4 regions of the Pantoea sp. X-Soil-MYKO-1785 genome follow, and region 1 is predicted to be linked to each of the others. Evidence: riboswitches for the same ligand, from Rfam matches in the RefSeq annotation. Region 1 holds a riboswitch; each other region holds the start of a gene.
What was found. A riboswitch is a leader RNA that binds a small molecule or an ion and turns the genes downstream of it on or off. The one in region 1 is predicted to bind thiamine pyrophosphate.
Positions count from the first base shown of each region.

Region 2: linked by a shared signal. The riboswitch ahead of thiB (thiamine ABC transporter substrate binding subunit) and the one ahead of tenA (thiaminase II) in region 1 are both predicted to bind thiamine pyrophosphate.
Region 3: linked by a shared signal. The riboswitch ahead of thiC (phosphomethylpyrimidine synthase ThiC) and the one ahead of tenA (thiaminase II) in region 1 are both predicted to bind thiamine pyrophosphate.
Region 4: linked by a shared signal. The riboswitch ahead of thiM (hydroxyethylthiazole kinase) and the one ahead of tenA (thiaminase II) in region 1 are both predicted to bind thiamine pyrophosphate.

Region 1 is NZ_AP036001.1:376,328-379,881, forward strand. Features, by position in the region: gene AC6I8D_RS21730 (ABC transporter permease) at 1-654, opposite strand, end outside; gene AC6I8D_RS21735 (ABC transporter ATP-binding protein) at 651-1,391, opposite strand; gene tenA (thiaminase II) at 1,388-2,104, opposite strand; TPP riboswitch at 2,186-2,288, opposite strand; gene AC6I8D_RS21745 (6-phospho-beta-glucosidase) at 2,412-3,554, opposite strand, start outside.
Region 2 is NZ_AP036000.1:686,858-690,411, reverse strand. Features, by position in the region: gene sgrR (HTH-type transcriptional regulator SgrR) at 185-1,846, shown strand; TPP riboswitch at 1,882-1,984, shown strand; gene thiB (thiamine ABC transporter substrate binding subunit) at 2,030-3,016, shown strand; gene thiP (thiamine/thiamine pyrophosphate ABC transporter permease ThiP) at 2,992-3,554, shown strand, end outside.
Region 3 is NZ_AP036000.1:238,561-242,114, forward strand. Features, by position in the region: gene thiC (phosphomethylpyrimidine synthase ThiC) at 1-1,316, opposite strand, end outside; TPP riboswitch at 1,402-1,502, opposite strand; gene AC6I8D_RS01085 (Rsd/AlgQ family anti-sigma factor) at 1,656-2,162, opposite strand; gene nudC (NAD(+) diphosphatase) at 2,252-3,022, shown strand; gene hemE (uroporphyrinogen decarboxylase) at 3,063-3,554, shown strand, end outside.
Region 4 is NZ_AP036000.1:2,807,781-2,811,334, reverse strand. Features, by position in the region: gene ahpF (alkyl hydroperoxide reductase subunit F) at 1-270, shown strand, start outside; gene AC6I8D_RS13445 (AEC family transporter) at 323-1,282, opposite strand; gene AC6I8D_RS13440 (hypothetical protein) at 1,381-1,578, opposite strand; TPP riboswitch at 1,900-2,001, shown strand; gene thiM (hydroxyethylthiazole kinase) at 2,036-2,833, shown strand; gene thiD (bifunctional hydroxymethylpyrimidine kinase/phosphomethylpyrimidine kinase) at 2,820-3,554, shown strand, end outside.

The sequences.
Region 1 (3,554 bases):
ATCACTTTGCATCCGGGCGTTGGCGTTAAGCATGACGTAACCCAGACCTTCGGCCGAACCGACCCATTCGCCAATAATCGCGCCGATTGGCGCGATGGCCGCGGCCATCCGCAGCCCCGAGCCGAGCGCTGGCAGGGCGGCCAGCAGCCGGACATGGCGCAGTTGCGATCCTCGTGAAGCGCCCAGCGTGCGAGCCAGATCGAGATAACCCGGACTGACGCGGCGCAGGCCATCATAAAAGGCCGAGGTCACCGGGAAGAAAATCACCAGTACCGCCATCGCCACTTTGGCGCTCATGCCGAAGCCAAACCACAGCACCAGCAGCGGTGCCAGTGCAAAGACCGGAATCGCCTGGCTGGTGAGCACCAGCGGCATCATCCAGCGCTGCAGACGTGGCGAAAACGTCATGCCGAGCGCCAGCAGGCAACCCAGTACTACGCCAATCGCCATTCCACTCAGGATTTCAGTGAAGGTGATCAGGCTGTGATAGCCGAGCCAGCTCTTACTGGTCCAAAGCGCCTGCGCAACGGCCGCCGGTGAAGGCAGCAGAAACGCCGGCACCGGCAGCAACGTCACCAGCCACCACAGCGCAATCAGGCCGCTGCACAGCGTGATGCCACGCCACAGCGGGGCAAAGCGGCTGAGCTGTTTCATAGCGTCACCTTAGCCAGCTGTTGCAGCAAAGCGGCCTGGCTGCGAATCACGCCAGCATCATCAGGCGCGCGCGGCGGCTGACCCGCTAATGGCGGGCAGGGTTCAATGCCTGAGCCGGTCAGCACCCGCATATGATGGCTGAGTCGGCAGGCTTCCGCCGCGTCGTGAGTGATCAGCAACACGGTATGTTGCGCCAGCACCCCGGCGGCCAGGGTCTGAATCTGGCTGCGGGTCAGCGCGTCGAGCGCGGAAAAGGGCTCGTCCATCAGGACAATCGGCTTTCGTGCATATAAGGTGCGCGCCAGTGCGGCCCGCTGCCGCATGCCGCCAGACAGGGTGGCGGGCCGGGCCGTTGCGTAGCGAGTCAAACCAACCCGCGCCAGCAGATGCTGCGCCCAGTCGCGGTCCGGTTTTTCGCCGTGCAGACGACTGGCCAGGCAGACGTTTTGCTCCACGCTCAGCCACGGATAGAGCAAATCCTGCTGGCCCATCCAGGCGATCCGCCCGGCCAGCGGCAGGCCATCACTGCCGCTGACCAGCCCGGATGTCGGCGGCGTCAGGCCAGCAATGACGCGCATCAGGCTACTTTTCCCGACGCCGCTGGCACCCAGCAGCGCAGTGAAGGCCGCGGCGGGGATCTCCAGGTCGAGTGAGTCGAACAGTCGATGCGAACCGAAATCCAGCCTGAGCTGACGGACAGAGATGCCCGGTGGCGATAACCGCGTTGAACCGTTCATCGGGATGCAGTCAATGAGTCATTCAGGCCCATCTGCTGCTGGTCGAGGCCCATCTGCCAGAAGTCGGATTCCAGCCGGGTGGCGGTAGTGAATATCGTCGCCAGTTGGTCGAATCGCTCAGCCCCGGCGCGCTGTTGGGCCAGCGTTTCAAACAGATTCAACGCCGCGCGAACACCGGCCAGATAATCGGCATCGCCGTAATTCTGAATCCAGTCGGCGTAAGGATTGCCTGCGATCACCGTCGCGGGATGGTGTAACAGCGTCAGGCCGATTTCAGCATAGCCGGCAACGCACGGCATTAGCGCGGTCATCAGCTCAAGCGCATCTCCGCTGTGGCCGACGTCCAGCACGTAACGGGTGTAGTTGATTGTTTCAACGGCTTCGGCCTGGCTGGCCAGCACGGCTTCGCTGATCCCCCACTGCTGGCAGTAAGCCACATGCAATGGCAGTTCATTGACGATGGCGTTGAGAGATGCCGTTGCTGCACGTAACGCTGCCGGGTCGTGCAGTTTACTGACCAGCAGCCCATAGGCGCGGGCAAAGTGCAGCAGAAACAGATAATCCTGGGTGAGGTAATGACGAAAAGCGGCAGGAGGCAACTGGCCCTGGCCGAGCTGCTGCACAAAATCGTGCGACACGTAGGCGTGCCAGTGATCGCCCGCCTGGTGACGCAGGCGGCCATAAAAGCCGGTGTCGAAAAGCGCAAGTGACATAGGATCTCCATTAACGGTTCGTTAACATAAGGAGATCCGGGCATACGATGAAGAACAGGCAAAAACGCAGAAGATGATGCAGAAACGTTGCCGACCCGTCCCTTCGCTGGCATGACCCAGATCAGGTTCAAAGGGTTCGGCTTGCGCCATCTCAGCCCATTACAGGACACCCCTCGGAGACGTTTGTTATACGATAATTATCTGCTGAATACAACGGCACGCCGCAGTCCAGCTCAACCAGTCGCCCGCTTACTGCTGCGGGTCGGCTGACCAGAATAGCCTGTTCTGTCGATACAAGGTGACAGCGTCACTCCAGATCTTCACCATTGCTGGCGATCACTTTTTTATACCACCAGAACGATTTTTTCCGGCTGCGCGCCAGCGTGCCGTTGCCCAGATCGTCACGATCGACATAAACAAATCCGTAACGTTTACTCATTTCGCCGGTCGAGGCGGCAACCAGATCGATGCAGCCCCAACTGGTATAACCCATCACCGGCACACCGTCCGCAATCGCATCGCCCATCGCCCGGATATGTTCACGCAGATAGCTGATGCGGTAATCATCTTCAATCTCACCGGCGTCATTAAAGGTATCCCGTGCGCCCAGACCATTTTCGACCAGAAACAGCGGCTTCTGATAGCGGTCATACATCATATTCATGGTGATGCGTAAGCCAAGCGGATCAATGCCCCAGCCCCATTCACTGCGCGTCAGATGCGGGTTGGTCAGAGATTTCACCACGTTGGCGGCGCTGCTGTTAAGCTCGTTCATCTCTGCTGACGCGCAACGCGAGGCGTAGTAGCTGAACGAGACAAAATCGACGCTGTTTTTCAGAATCTCAGCATCGCCGTCGTCAATCTGCAGGCTGACCCCTTTTTCCCGAAACAGGCGGGCCGCGTAGGCGGGATAGTATCCGCGCGCCTGCACATCAATAAAGAACAGGTTTTCGCGGTCTTTTTCCAGCGCCGCCCAGACATCTTCCGGTTTGCTTGACCATGGATAGAAGTTGCCGCCCGCCAGCATGCAACCGACCTGATTAGCCGGATTTATTTCATGGGCGATTCTGGTCACCAGCGCGCTCGCCACCAGCTCATGATGGGCCGCCTGATACTTAACCTGCTCATGATTTTCACCTGCTTCAAACACCAGCCCGGCACCGGAGAACGGACTGTGCAGCAGAATATTGATCTCATTAAAGGTCAGCCAGTACTTCACCAGACCGTCAAATGCCTCAAAGCAGCTGCGGGCATAGCGGGCAAAAAAGTCGATCATCTTGCGGTTGCGCCATGAGCCATATTCAGTAACCAGATGCATCGGCACGTCAAAGTGACACAGCGTAACCAGCGGTTCGATATTGTATTTACGGCACTCTTCAAACACCGCCCGGTAAAAGGCGATCCCCTGCGGATTCGGCGTCAGCTCATCCCCATTCGGAAAGAGACGGCT
Region 2 (3,554 bases), on a different replicon from region 1:
GCCAGCAGAGATCATCTGCTGGCGGTGTAATTGCACCCTACTCAGAAAAGCATCCCGCTGAACAGCGGCATGAGGGTCGAACGCCATTCATAGCTGAATGCCTCCCGCTCTTCCCATAGAGCAAAGTTTGCCCTTAAAATGCGGCAAGAAAAACAGAGCGCTTTTCACCGGGAGTTCCTCTTTTATGTTCTCATCTCGCCTGAAGCAGCAGTTCATACGCCTGTGGCAAAGCTGCCAGGGGCAGACGCAGGAGATCACCCTGAGCGAACTGGCTGACCTGCTGCACTGTTCACGCCGGCATATGCGCAACTTACTCAACCGGATGCAGGCGGCCGGCTGGTTAATCTGGCAGGCCGAAGCCGGACGCGGTAAGCGCTCACAACTGACCTTCTGCTACACCGGGCTGGCGCTACAGCAGCAGCGCGCTGAGGATCTGCTGGATCAGGATCGCATCGATCAGCTGGTGCAACTGGTCGGCGATAAGAATCAGGTCAGGCAGATGATTGGCGCTCACCTTGGCCGCAGTTTCCGTCAGGGAAAACACATTCTGCGGGTGCTTTACTACCGCCCGCTGCTGAATTTGCTGCCGGGCTCCGCCCTGCGCCGCTCCGAAACCCATATTGCCCGCCAGATTTTTAATGGCCTGACGCGCATAAATGAGGAAAATGGGGAAATAGAGGCCGATATTGCCCATCACTGGCAGCAGACTTCCCCGCTCCACTGGCGCTTTTTTCTGCGACCGGCGATTCGCTTTCATCATGGTCGCGAACTGGAGATGGCCGATGTTATCGCCACGCTGGAACGTCAGCGTCAGCAGCCGCTGTTTTCCCATATTCAACAGCTCGACTCGCCCGCTCCGTGGACGCTGGATATCACCTTAAGCCAGCCCGACGACTGGTTACCCTGGTTACTGGCCAGCGTCAGTGCGATGATCCTGCCGCGCGAGTGGCCCACGCAGCGCGACTTTGCCCGCCAGCCGATCGGCACCGGCCCTTACAGCGTGATCCGCAATCAGGAAAGTCAGCTGAAGATAGAAGCCTTTGATGATTATTTTGGCTTTCGCGCGCTGATTGATGACGTCTCTATCTGGGTACTGCCGGATATCAGCGATGAGCTGGTCTACGCAGGTGTGCGCCTGCAGGGCGACGGCGCGGATGAGATCCAGGAAGAGAGCCGGCTGGAAGAAGGCTGCTACTATTTGCTGTTTGATCAGCGTTCGGAAAAAGGCCGTGACGAGACGATACGGCGCTGGGTCAGCTATCTGTTCAATCCCATCGCCCTGCTCAACCACGCCGGCGTCGGCTATCAGCGTTACTGGTTTCCGGCCTATGGCCTGCTGCCGCGCTGGCATCACCGCCGCGATCTTACCCCGGTCGAAAAGCCGCCCGGCCTGACTCACCTGACGCTCACCTGGTACAGTCAGCACGTTGAGCACGAAGGCATTGCCAATGCGTTGCGTCCGCTGCTGGCGCAGCACGGCGTTACGCTGGAGACGCGTGAAGTCAGTTACGAATGCTGGCATCAGGGCGAGGCCGACAGCGATATCTGGCTCGGCAGCGTGAACTTCACGCTGCCACTGGCCTTTTCACTGTTTGCCCAGCTGTATGAGATCCCGCTGCTGCATCACTGTTTGCCGATCGACTGGCACGCTGATGCCGCCCGCTGGCGTGAAAAAGCGCTGCCGCTGGCCGAATGGAGCAAGCGGTTAGTGGAAGAGGCCGGTCTGCATCCGCTGTTCCACCACTGGCTGCTGCTTGAAGGTCAGCGCAGCATGCGCGGCGTGCGGATGAATACCCTCGGCTGGTTCGATTTTAAATCTGCCTGGTTTGCGCCGCCCGCGCTGTAACGCTTTCGCGCTGACGCTGAAATGACTAGAATGTGACGTTCTCAACGGGGTGCCGCCTGCTGACCGCAAACGGCTGAGAGAGACCCGTCGAACCTGATTCGGTTAATACCGACGTAGGGATTTGAGAGGCCTGCTGCTCAGATCCTTTGCGACTCATCCCCTATTCTCCTGAAGGAGCGCAAAGTGTTTAACAAAGTTCTGCCACTGCTGCTGTTACTTTCCACCCCGGTACTGGCTGCCAAACCGGTTCTGACGGTTTACACCTACGACTCCTTCTCCGCTGACTGGGGCCCCGGTCCGGCGGTCAAAAAAGCCTTTGAAGCGCAGTGCGATTGCGAACTGAAATTTGTCACGCTGGAAGATGGCGTGTCGCTGCTGAATCGCGTGCGAATGGAAGGCAAAAACAGCAAAGCGGATGTGGTGCTGGGACTGGATAACAACCTGCTGCAGGCGGCGCAAAAAACCGGTCTGTTTGCCGCCAGCAAGGTCGATACCGCGCAGCTGACGCTGCCGGGTGGCTGGCACGACAGCACCTTTGTTCCGTTTGATTATGGCTATTTCGCCTTCGTCTATGACAAAACCCGCCTGAAAAATCCGCCGAAAAGCCTGAAAGAGCTGGTAGAGAGCCCGGAAAAATGGCGGGTCATCTATGAAGATCCGCGTACCAGTACCCCGGGATTAGGTCTGCTGCTGTGGATGCAGAAAGTCTATGGCGATCAGGCCCCGCAGGCATGGCAAAAGCTGGCGCAGAAAACCGTGACGGTCACCAAGGGCTGGAGTGAAGCCTACGGTCTGTTCCTGAAAGGCGAAGGCGATCTGGTGCTGAGCTATACCACCTCGCCGGCCTATCACATCATCGAAGAGAAAAAAGAGAACTACGCCGCCGCACCGTTTGCCGAAGGCCACTATCTGCAGGTCGAGGTTGCTGCGCAGTTAGCCAGCAGTAAACAGCCGAAACTGGCGCAGCAGTTCATGCAGTTTATGGTCTCGCCGGCGTTCCAGAACACCATCCCGACCGGCAACTGGATGTATCCGGCGATCAAAACCACCCTGCCTGCTGGCTTCGCCACGCTGCAGGTGCCCGCCACCGCGCTGCACTATTCGCCGGAAGAGGTAGCCAGCCAGCGCTCTGGCTGGATTAGCCAGTGGCAACGCGCCGTCAGCCGCTAATGCCGCGCTGGCTGATCCCCGGGTCGCTCGCCACGCTGCTGTTAATCAGCGTGGCGCTGTTCGCCTTTATCTCGCTGTGGAATGCCGCGCCGGTCACCGACTGGCGTAGCGTGCTGCTGGATGAGTACCTGCAGCACGTTGTGGCGTTCTCCTTTGGTCAGGCGCTGCTCTCCGCCCTGCTGTCGTTGCTGCCTGCAGTGCCGCTGGCGCGCGCCCTCTATCGCCGCCGCTTTCCCGGTCGTCAGCTGTTGCTGCGTCTGTGTGCCATGACGCTGGTGCTGCCGGTGCTGGTGGCGGTGTTTGGCCTACTGACGGTCTATGGCCGCGTCGGCTGGCTGGCGCAGATGTGTCAGCTGCTGGGCATTGACTATCACTTCTCACCCTATGGGTTACAGGGCATTTTGCTGGCGCATGTTTTTTTTAACCTGCCGCTGGCGACGCGTCTGATGCTGCAGGCGCTGGAGAGTATTCCGGCCGAGCAGCGTCAACTGGCCGCACAGCTTGATCTGCGCGGCTGGCACCACTTTTGCCTGCTGGA
Region 3 (3,554 bases), on a different replicon from region 1:
ACGTGGCCGGGGCCTTCAATCATCACCTGCACATCATATTCCCAGGCGATCTGCGTCAGCTCGCCCAGCGTTCGCAGTTCGGCAAACTGCGCTTCATCGTTAGCATCCTGAATCGAGCCAGGGCGTAAACCATCGCCCAGCGACAGTGAGACATCGTAGGCCGCGCAGATTTCACAGATTTCGCGGAAATGCTGATAGAGGAAGCTCTCCTGATGATGCGACAGACACCATTTCGCCATGATCGAGCCGCCGCGCGAGACAATGCCGGTCAGCCGTTTTGCCGTCATCGGCACGTAGCGCAGCAACACGCCAGCATGAATGGTGAAGTAGTCAACGCCTTGCTCAGCCTGTTCCAGCAGCGTATCGCGGAATACTGCCCAGTTGAGCGCTTCGGCCACGCCGTTCACTTTCTCCAGTGCCTGATAAATCGGCACTGTGCCGATTGGCACCGGGCTGTTACGCAAAATCCATTCGCGCGTTTCATGAATATTACGGCCAGTAGAGAGATCCATCACTGTATCGGCGCCCCAGCGGGTCGACCAGACCAGTTTCTCTACCTCCTCCTCAATCGACGAGCTGACCGCTGAATTGCCGATGTTGGCATTCACTTTGACCAGAAAGTTACGTCCGATAATCATCGGTTCCGATTCAGGATGGTTAATGTTGGCGGGAATAATCGCCCGGCCTGCCGCCACTTCCTGACGCACAAACTCCGGGGTGATGTTATCTGGCAAATACGCGCCAAAACTGTGGCCCGGATGTTGTTGCAGTAACACCTCACTGCGAATTCGCTCACGGCCCATATTCTCCCGCAGGGCGATAAACTCCATCTCCGGCGTAACGATGCCCTGACGGGCGTAATGCAGCTGCGTGACGCAACGGCCGGCGAGGGCGCGACGCGGCGTGGGCAGCGCGTCAAAGCGCAGGTGATCGAGGCTATCATCCGCCAGACGCTGCTGGGTATAGTCTGAACTGCGCTGTGGCAGCGGCTGGCTGTCGTTGCGTTCTTCGATCCAGCCCGCCCGCAACTTTGTCAGTCCACGATGCAGATCAATCTGCGCAGCGGGATCGCCATAGGCACCGGCGGTGTCATAGACCGGCACCGCCTCATTCTGCTCATACAGCGGCTGTTCTTTACTGCCGCCGACCGGGGTCGGACTGAGCCTGATTTCGCGCATTGGCACGCGAATATCCTGCCGGCTGCCGGTAATCCAGATGCGTTCAGAACGGGGAAATGCGCTGCCGCCTTGCAGTGAATCGATAAATTCCTGCGCCAGGGCACGCTGTTCACGACGGGTCATTTTTGAGTCAGACATAGCAATCTTCCAGTAAGTGGGAATGATGCTTGTCCGGAGTTCGGAAGGAGTAACAGCACGGGCAGTGCAAAAGACTGGCGTACCGATAATATTTACTCTTGTTCCCTTCGCAGGTTCTAACCTGATCAGGTTCCGCGGATCCCGAATTAACGGTCTCAGCCCAACTGGGCACTCCGACAAGAATGCGGTTTTACGCTGCGGCTGGCAGAGCGCCCGCTGAAGACGAAAAACCTTAACGTTCAAACAGAAAAAAATGGGTTCTTCTGGCGTCGGCCATCAGAACCCCTTCAGCATAAAAGGGCTGCAACTGAATCACAACCCCTTTACCTGCGTTTAACCTTATGCCGGACGAGCAATCTGGCTGTCATTGGCCACCGGTGGTGGTGCCAGGTGGTTATCCCACGCCAGCTGGATCAGCTTGTCTTCCAGCGTAAAGCGCGCCTCCAGCACTTCACCGACTTCAGACAGCGCCTGCTGGAACGTCATGCAGTTATCGTCATCGATCGCCTGCTGCAGATGGCCATCATACAACTGCATCAGGCGTTCAGTATTGGCTTCCAGCGGGGGATAGATTTGGGCTGCCGCGATCATCGGGCTGTCACCGCTCATCTCACTGATGATGCGTTCGTAAATACTAAAGTGACCGGCGGAAAGATAATCGACCAGGCCATGACAAAAGTTATCCAGCGCCTGCTCATCGAGGCGGGTCAGGGCTTCTTTATTGGGTTTAAGTCCGACCAGATGATAATAGGTTACTAACAGCTGGCGACGGGCTTCCAGCCACGAATCGACCAGTTCGTTACTGCCACCTACGCGTTCGGCCAGGACGTCTAACTGGTTAAGCATATCTAACTCCATGTGAGTTATAGTTGTTTATCTACACACTTAACATCAGGACTTCAGCGTGCGAGTTGACGCTAAGGATGACGAAATAAATGCAATGCGAAATCTCAAGCGTAGACGCTGGATGGTGGATTGTCAGCCACGAGCAGAAACTTTGGTTGCCGCAAGGTGATTTACCCCACGGAAGCGCCGAAAATTTTGGTCTGACTGGCACCAAAGCCCGGGTAATTGGCGAGTGGCAGGGGGAAAAAGTCTGGCTGATTTGCGAGCCACGTGCAGAGAGCATGTTCTCGGTGCGGCAGCTGATCGATCTGGATGTCGGACTGTTTCAGCTGGCGGGCCGCGGCGTACAGCTTGCGGAGTTCTACCGTTCCCATCGCTGGTGCGGCTACTGTGGTCACGAAATGCACCACAGCAAACATGAGTTTGCCTGTCTGTGCAGTCATTGCCGCGAGCGATATTATCCGCAGATTGCGCCCTGCATTATCGTGGCGATCCGGCGTGGCGATGAGATCCTGCTGGCGAATCACGCCCGTCATCGTAATAACGTTTATACCGTACTGGCTGGATTTGTCGAAGTCGGCGAGACGCTGGAACAGGCGGTGGCACGTGAAGTGATGGAGGAGAGCAATATCCGCGTCAAAAATGTCCGTTACGTCACCTCCCAGCCGTGGCCATTCCCGCAGTCGCTGATGACGGCGTTTATGGCGGAATATGATAATGGCGATCTGCAACATGACGGCAAAGAGCTGTTGGATGCGGCCTGGTTCCGTTTTGATGCCTTGCCTTTACTGCCGCCACCGGGCACCGTGGCGCGCCGCCTGATTGAAGATACCGTCGCCCTGTGCCGCGCCGAAGCGTGAAAGTGCTACACTACACGCCTGAAATTGAGAGAGTAATGAAATGAGTGAACTGAAGAACGATCGTTATTTGCGTGCCCTGTTACGTCAGCCAGTCGATGTAACGCCAGTGTGGATGATGCGCCAGGCCGGACGTTATTTACCAGAATACAAAGCGACGCGCGCCGAAGCGGGTGACTTTATGTCGCTGTGTAAAAATGCTGAGCTGGCCTGTGAGGTGACGCTGCAGCCGCTGCGCCGCTATCCGCTGGATGCTGCAATCCTCTTCAGTGACATCCTGACTATCCCTGATGCGATGGGCCTGGGCCTCTATTTCGAAACCGGCGAAGGTCCGCGCTTTTCGCATCCGATAACCTGCCGGGCAGATGTAGAGCGTTTGCCGGTGCCCGATCCGGAAATGGAACTGGGTTACGTAATGAACGCGGTGCGCACCATCCGTAAGAGCCTGAACGGCGACCTGCCGCTGATCGGATTTACCGGCAGCCCGTGGACGCTGGCAACCTACATGGTGGAAGGCGGCAGCAGCAAAGCGTTT
Region 4 (3,554 bases), on a different replicon from region 1:
AGCCAGACCACGCACGAACTGGCGCTGTCCGGCATCTTCGTTCAGATCGGCCTGCTGCCTAATACTCCATGGCTGGAAGGCGCGGTTGAGCGCAACAAAATGGGCGAAATCATCATTGATGCCAAGTGCGAAACCAGCCTGAAAGGCGTGTTCGCGGCGGGTGACTGTACCACGGTTCCGTACAAGCAGATCATCATCGCCAGCGGCGAGGGTGCGAAAGCCTCACTGAGCGCCTTTGATTACCTGATTCGTACCAAAGCGGCTGAATAAGTTTTGCGATAGCCACGCAACAGCCCCTCGACTGATGTTGAGGGGCTTTTTTTTAATATCCCGCCAGCGTCATCAGCATCATCCACAGCGGCGTGGTCACCGCAGCAAACAGCGTCGAAAACAGCATGCTGGCAGCGGCCGGGCCGGTAATCACATTAAACTTCTGCGACATCAGGTAGACGTTGACCCCGACCGCCATCGATCCCAGCAGCACCACCACTTTACTCTCCAGCGGCGGCAGGCCGGTCAGCCAGGCGATGGCCCACACCGTCATCGGTTGCAGCACCAGCTTGAGCAGGCAGAGGGTATAACTCTCTTTCAGTCCTTCCCGCACCCGGTAATGAGCGAGGCTCATGCCAAGAGTAACCAGCGACAGCGGGGCGGCGATCGATCCCAGCATCCGCAGCGGTTCCGCGGCCAGCAGCGGCAGCGGACGCTGCAAAAAGCTCCAGCCGGTACCGCTGAGAATGCCAATAATCAGCGGATTCTTCAGCACGCCGATCGCGGTGCGTCCCAGCCCCTGCAGCGAGAAGCTGCCCTGTTTCGCCCACTCAACCGAGATTGTCAGCAGGGTCCAGAGGATCAGGCTGTTAAACACCAGCACCAGCGCCACCGAGGGCAGGGACGCTGGCCCCAGCAGCACCGTCGCCACCGGAATGCCGAGCATCACGTTATTGGAAAAGATGCCGCCCAGCGCGAAGACCGAGCCAGCAACGCCATCCAGCTTAAACAGCCGTTTTGCCACTATCCGGCCGACGATAAACACCAGCAGGCAGCTGCCAAAAAAGGCCAGCAGCAGCCGCGCGTCAACCGGCGGGCTCTGGTAGAAATGGCTCATCACGCCAAACAGCATGCAGGGCAGCGCGACGTTGAACACGAAGCGGTTCATCCCTTCGCTGATGCTGGCGGGCCATTTACCCAATCGCGTCAGGCCGTAGCCCAGCAGGATAAGAATAAACAGCGGTGCGGACAGATAGATTTGATGACTTAAGCTTTCAAACAGCAGTGGCATAGAGAGAGTCTGATCAGACGATGATTAGTTACCAGACTAACAAATTGCTAACTAACTGTTAACTTTAACTGTGTCTGAGCCGCTCGCCGTCAGGGCCGCTATCCCAGCCAGCGGCGCGCCTGTTGATCGCTGATATCCCGATAATAAACACGATGAATTGTTTCGCCGCAGCGCAGACAGCGGGCGGAAATATAGGTGGAAAGATAGTATCTGCCGTTTGGCGCGATAGCGCCACGGCGTTCGATAATAATGTCCTGCCATCGATGACGGTGTGGAATAAGCGCTGACAATCGCATCATACATCCTGAATAGTATGAAGTTCCGCTCCTGGAGTGGTTTAACTCCATGAAATGAGGTGTTTTTTCGGCGATGCTCTACGCAGGCTAATTATTATGGCTGGCTACCGCTTATGGGCGGAACCCGATGCCGCGATGGGCAGCACCTGTGCTCTGGCTTAAATGGCTACCTCAAAAGAGGTAGTTTTATGGCCCGCAGCATTAAGCCTGTTTTTGCCGTAGCGAGAATTGATCAGGATCATGCGAAGTGTCAGCGGCGCGAGGATGGGTGACGTGGCTGTGGCTTGCTTTCGCGGCGCCACCTCCTTATGCTGCAGGCTGTAACACGACTCGGGGTGCCGCTTTCCATACGGAGAGGGCTGAGAAATACCCGTATTACCTGAACTGGATAATGCCAGCGTAGGGAAGTCTGATGCCTGACCGCATTCGCCTTCTTGTTCGCCGGTTGGGAGCTATGATGACACATCAATCTCAACACCTTTCTGCTGCGCAATTCGCGCCCATTCTGCACCGTTTCCGCCGTCAGTCACCGCTGGTGCACTGCATGACCAACGACGTGGTACAAAACTTCACCGCCAATGTGCTGCTGTCGCTCAACGCTTCGCCAGCGATGGTGATTGATGCGGAGGAAGCCGCGCAGTTCAGCGGCTTTGCCGATGCCTTACTGATAAACGTCGGAACGCTGACCGTTGAGCGCCAGCAGGCGATGCAGGCGGCAGTCATGGCCGCCAGGCAGGCGGGAACGCCCTGGACACTGGACCCGGTGGCGGTCGGCGCACTGACGCTGCGCACCACTTTCTGCCAGCGGCTGCTGAGCCAGCAGCCGGCGGTGATCCGCGGTAACGCGTCAGAGATCATGGCGCTGGCGCAACAGGCCAGCGGCGGACGCGGAGTGGATAGCCTGCATCAGGCGGATGCAGCGCTGGAGGCTGCCCGGCAGCTGGCCCGCGACTATCAAACGCTGGTGATTGTGACCGGCGAAGTAGACTACGCCACCGACGGCCAGCGCACCTTTGCCATTCGCGGCGGCAGCCCGTTAATGACGCGGGTGGTCGGCACCGGCTGTGCGCTGTCGGCGGTGGTAGCCGGCTTCAGCAGTCTGAGCGGCGATCGGCTGCTCAACGTTGCCAGTGCCTGTCAGGTGATGGCGCGGGCCGGTGAACAGGCGGCGGCAAGCTCAGCCGGCCCCGGCAGTTTTGCCACAGCGTTTCTTGATGCGCTCTGGACGCTGGAGGTTGACCATGAAACGCATTAATGCACTGACCATCGCCGGGACCGATCCCAGCGGCGGGGCAGGGATTCAGGCTGATTTGAAAACCTTTTCAGCGCTGGGCGCGTATGGCACCAGCGTGATCACCGCGCTGGTGGCGCAAAATACCCGTGGCGTTCAGTCGGTCTACCGGATTGATGCAGACTTTGTGGCCGCCCAGCTCGACTCGGTGCTGGACGATGTGCGCATCGACAGCGCTAAAATTGGCATGTTGTCGGAAACCGCCATCGTCGGGCAGGTTGCGGCGCGGCTGAAACGCAGCGCAATTCCTTTCGTGGTGCTGGATACGGTGATGGTGGCGAAAAGCGGCGATCCGCTGTTATCCGCCGATGCCATTGCCAGCGTCCGCGAACTGCTGTTACCGCAGGTGTCGCTGATTACGCCGAATCTGCCGGAAGCAGCAGCGTTGCTGGGGTGCGCGGTGGCGGAGAGCGAAGCGCAGATGCGGGCGCAGGGCGAGGCGTTGCTGGCGGCGGGATGTCAGGCAGTATTGATCAAGGGCGGTCACCTGACGGCTGATAACAGCCCGGACTGGCTGATCACCCCGTCGGGCCAGCAGCGGTTCAGCACCGCGCGGGTCAATACCCGTCATACTCACGGCACCGGCTGCACGCTGTCAGCGGCGCTGGCGGCGTTGCGTCCGCGTCACGCCGACTGGGCTGATACGATCACCGAAGCGAAAGCCTGGCTGCAGCAGGCGTTGTTA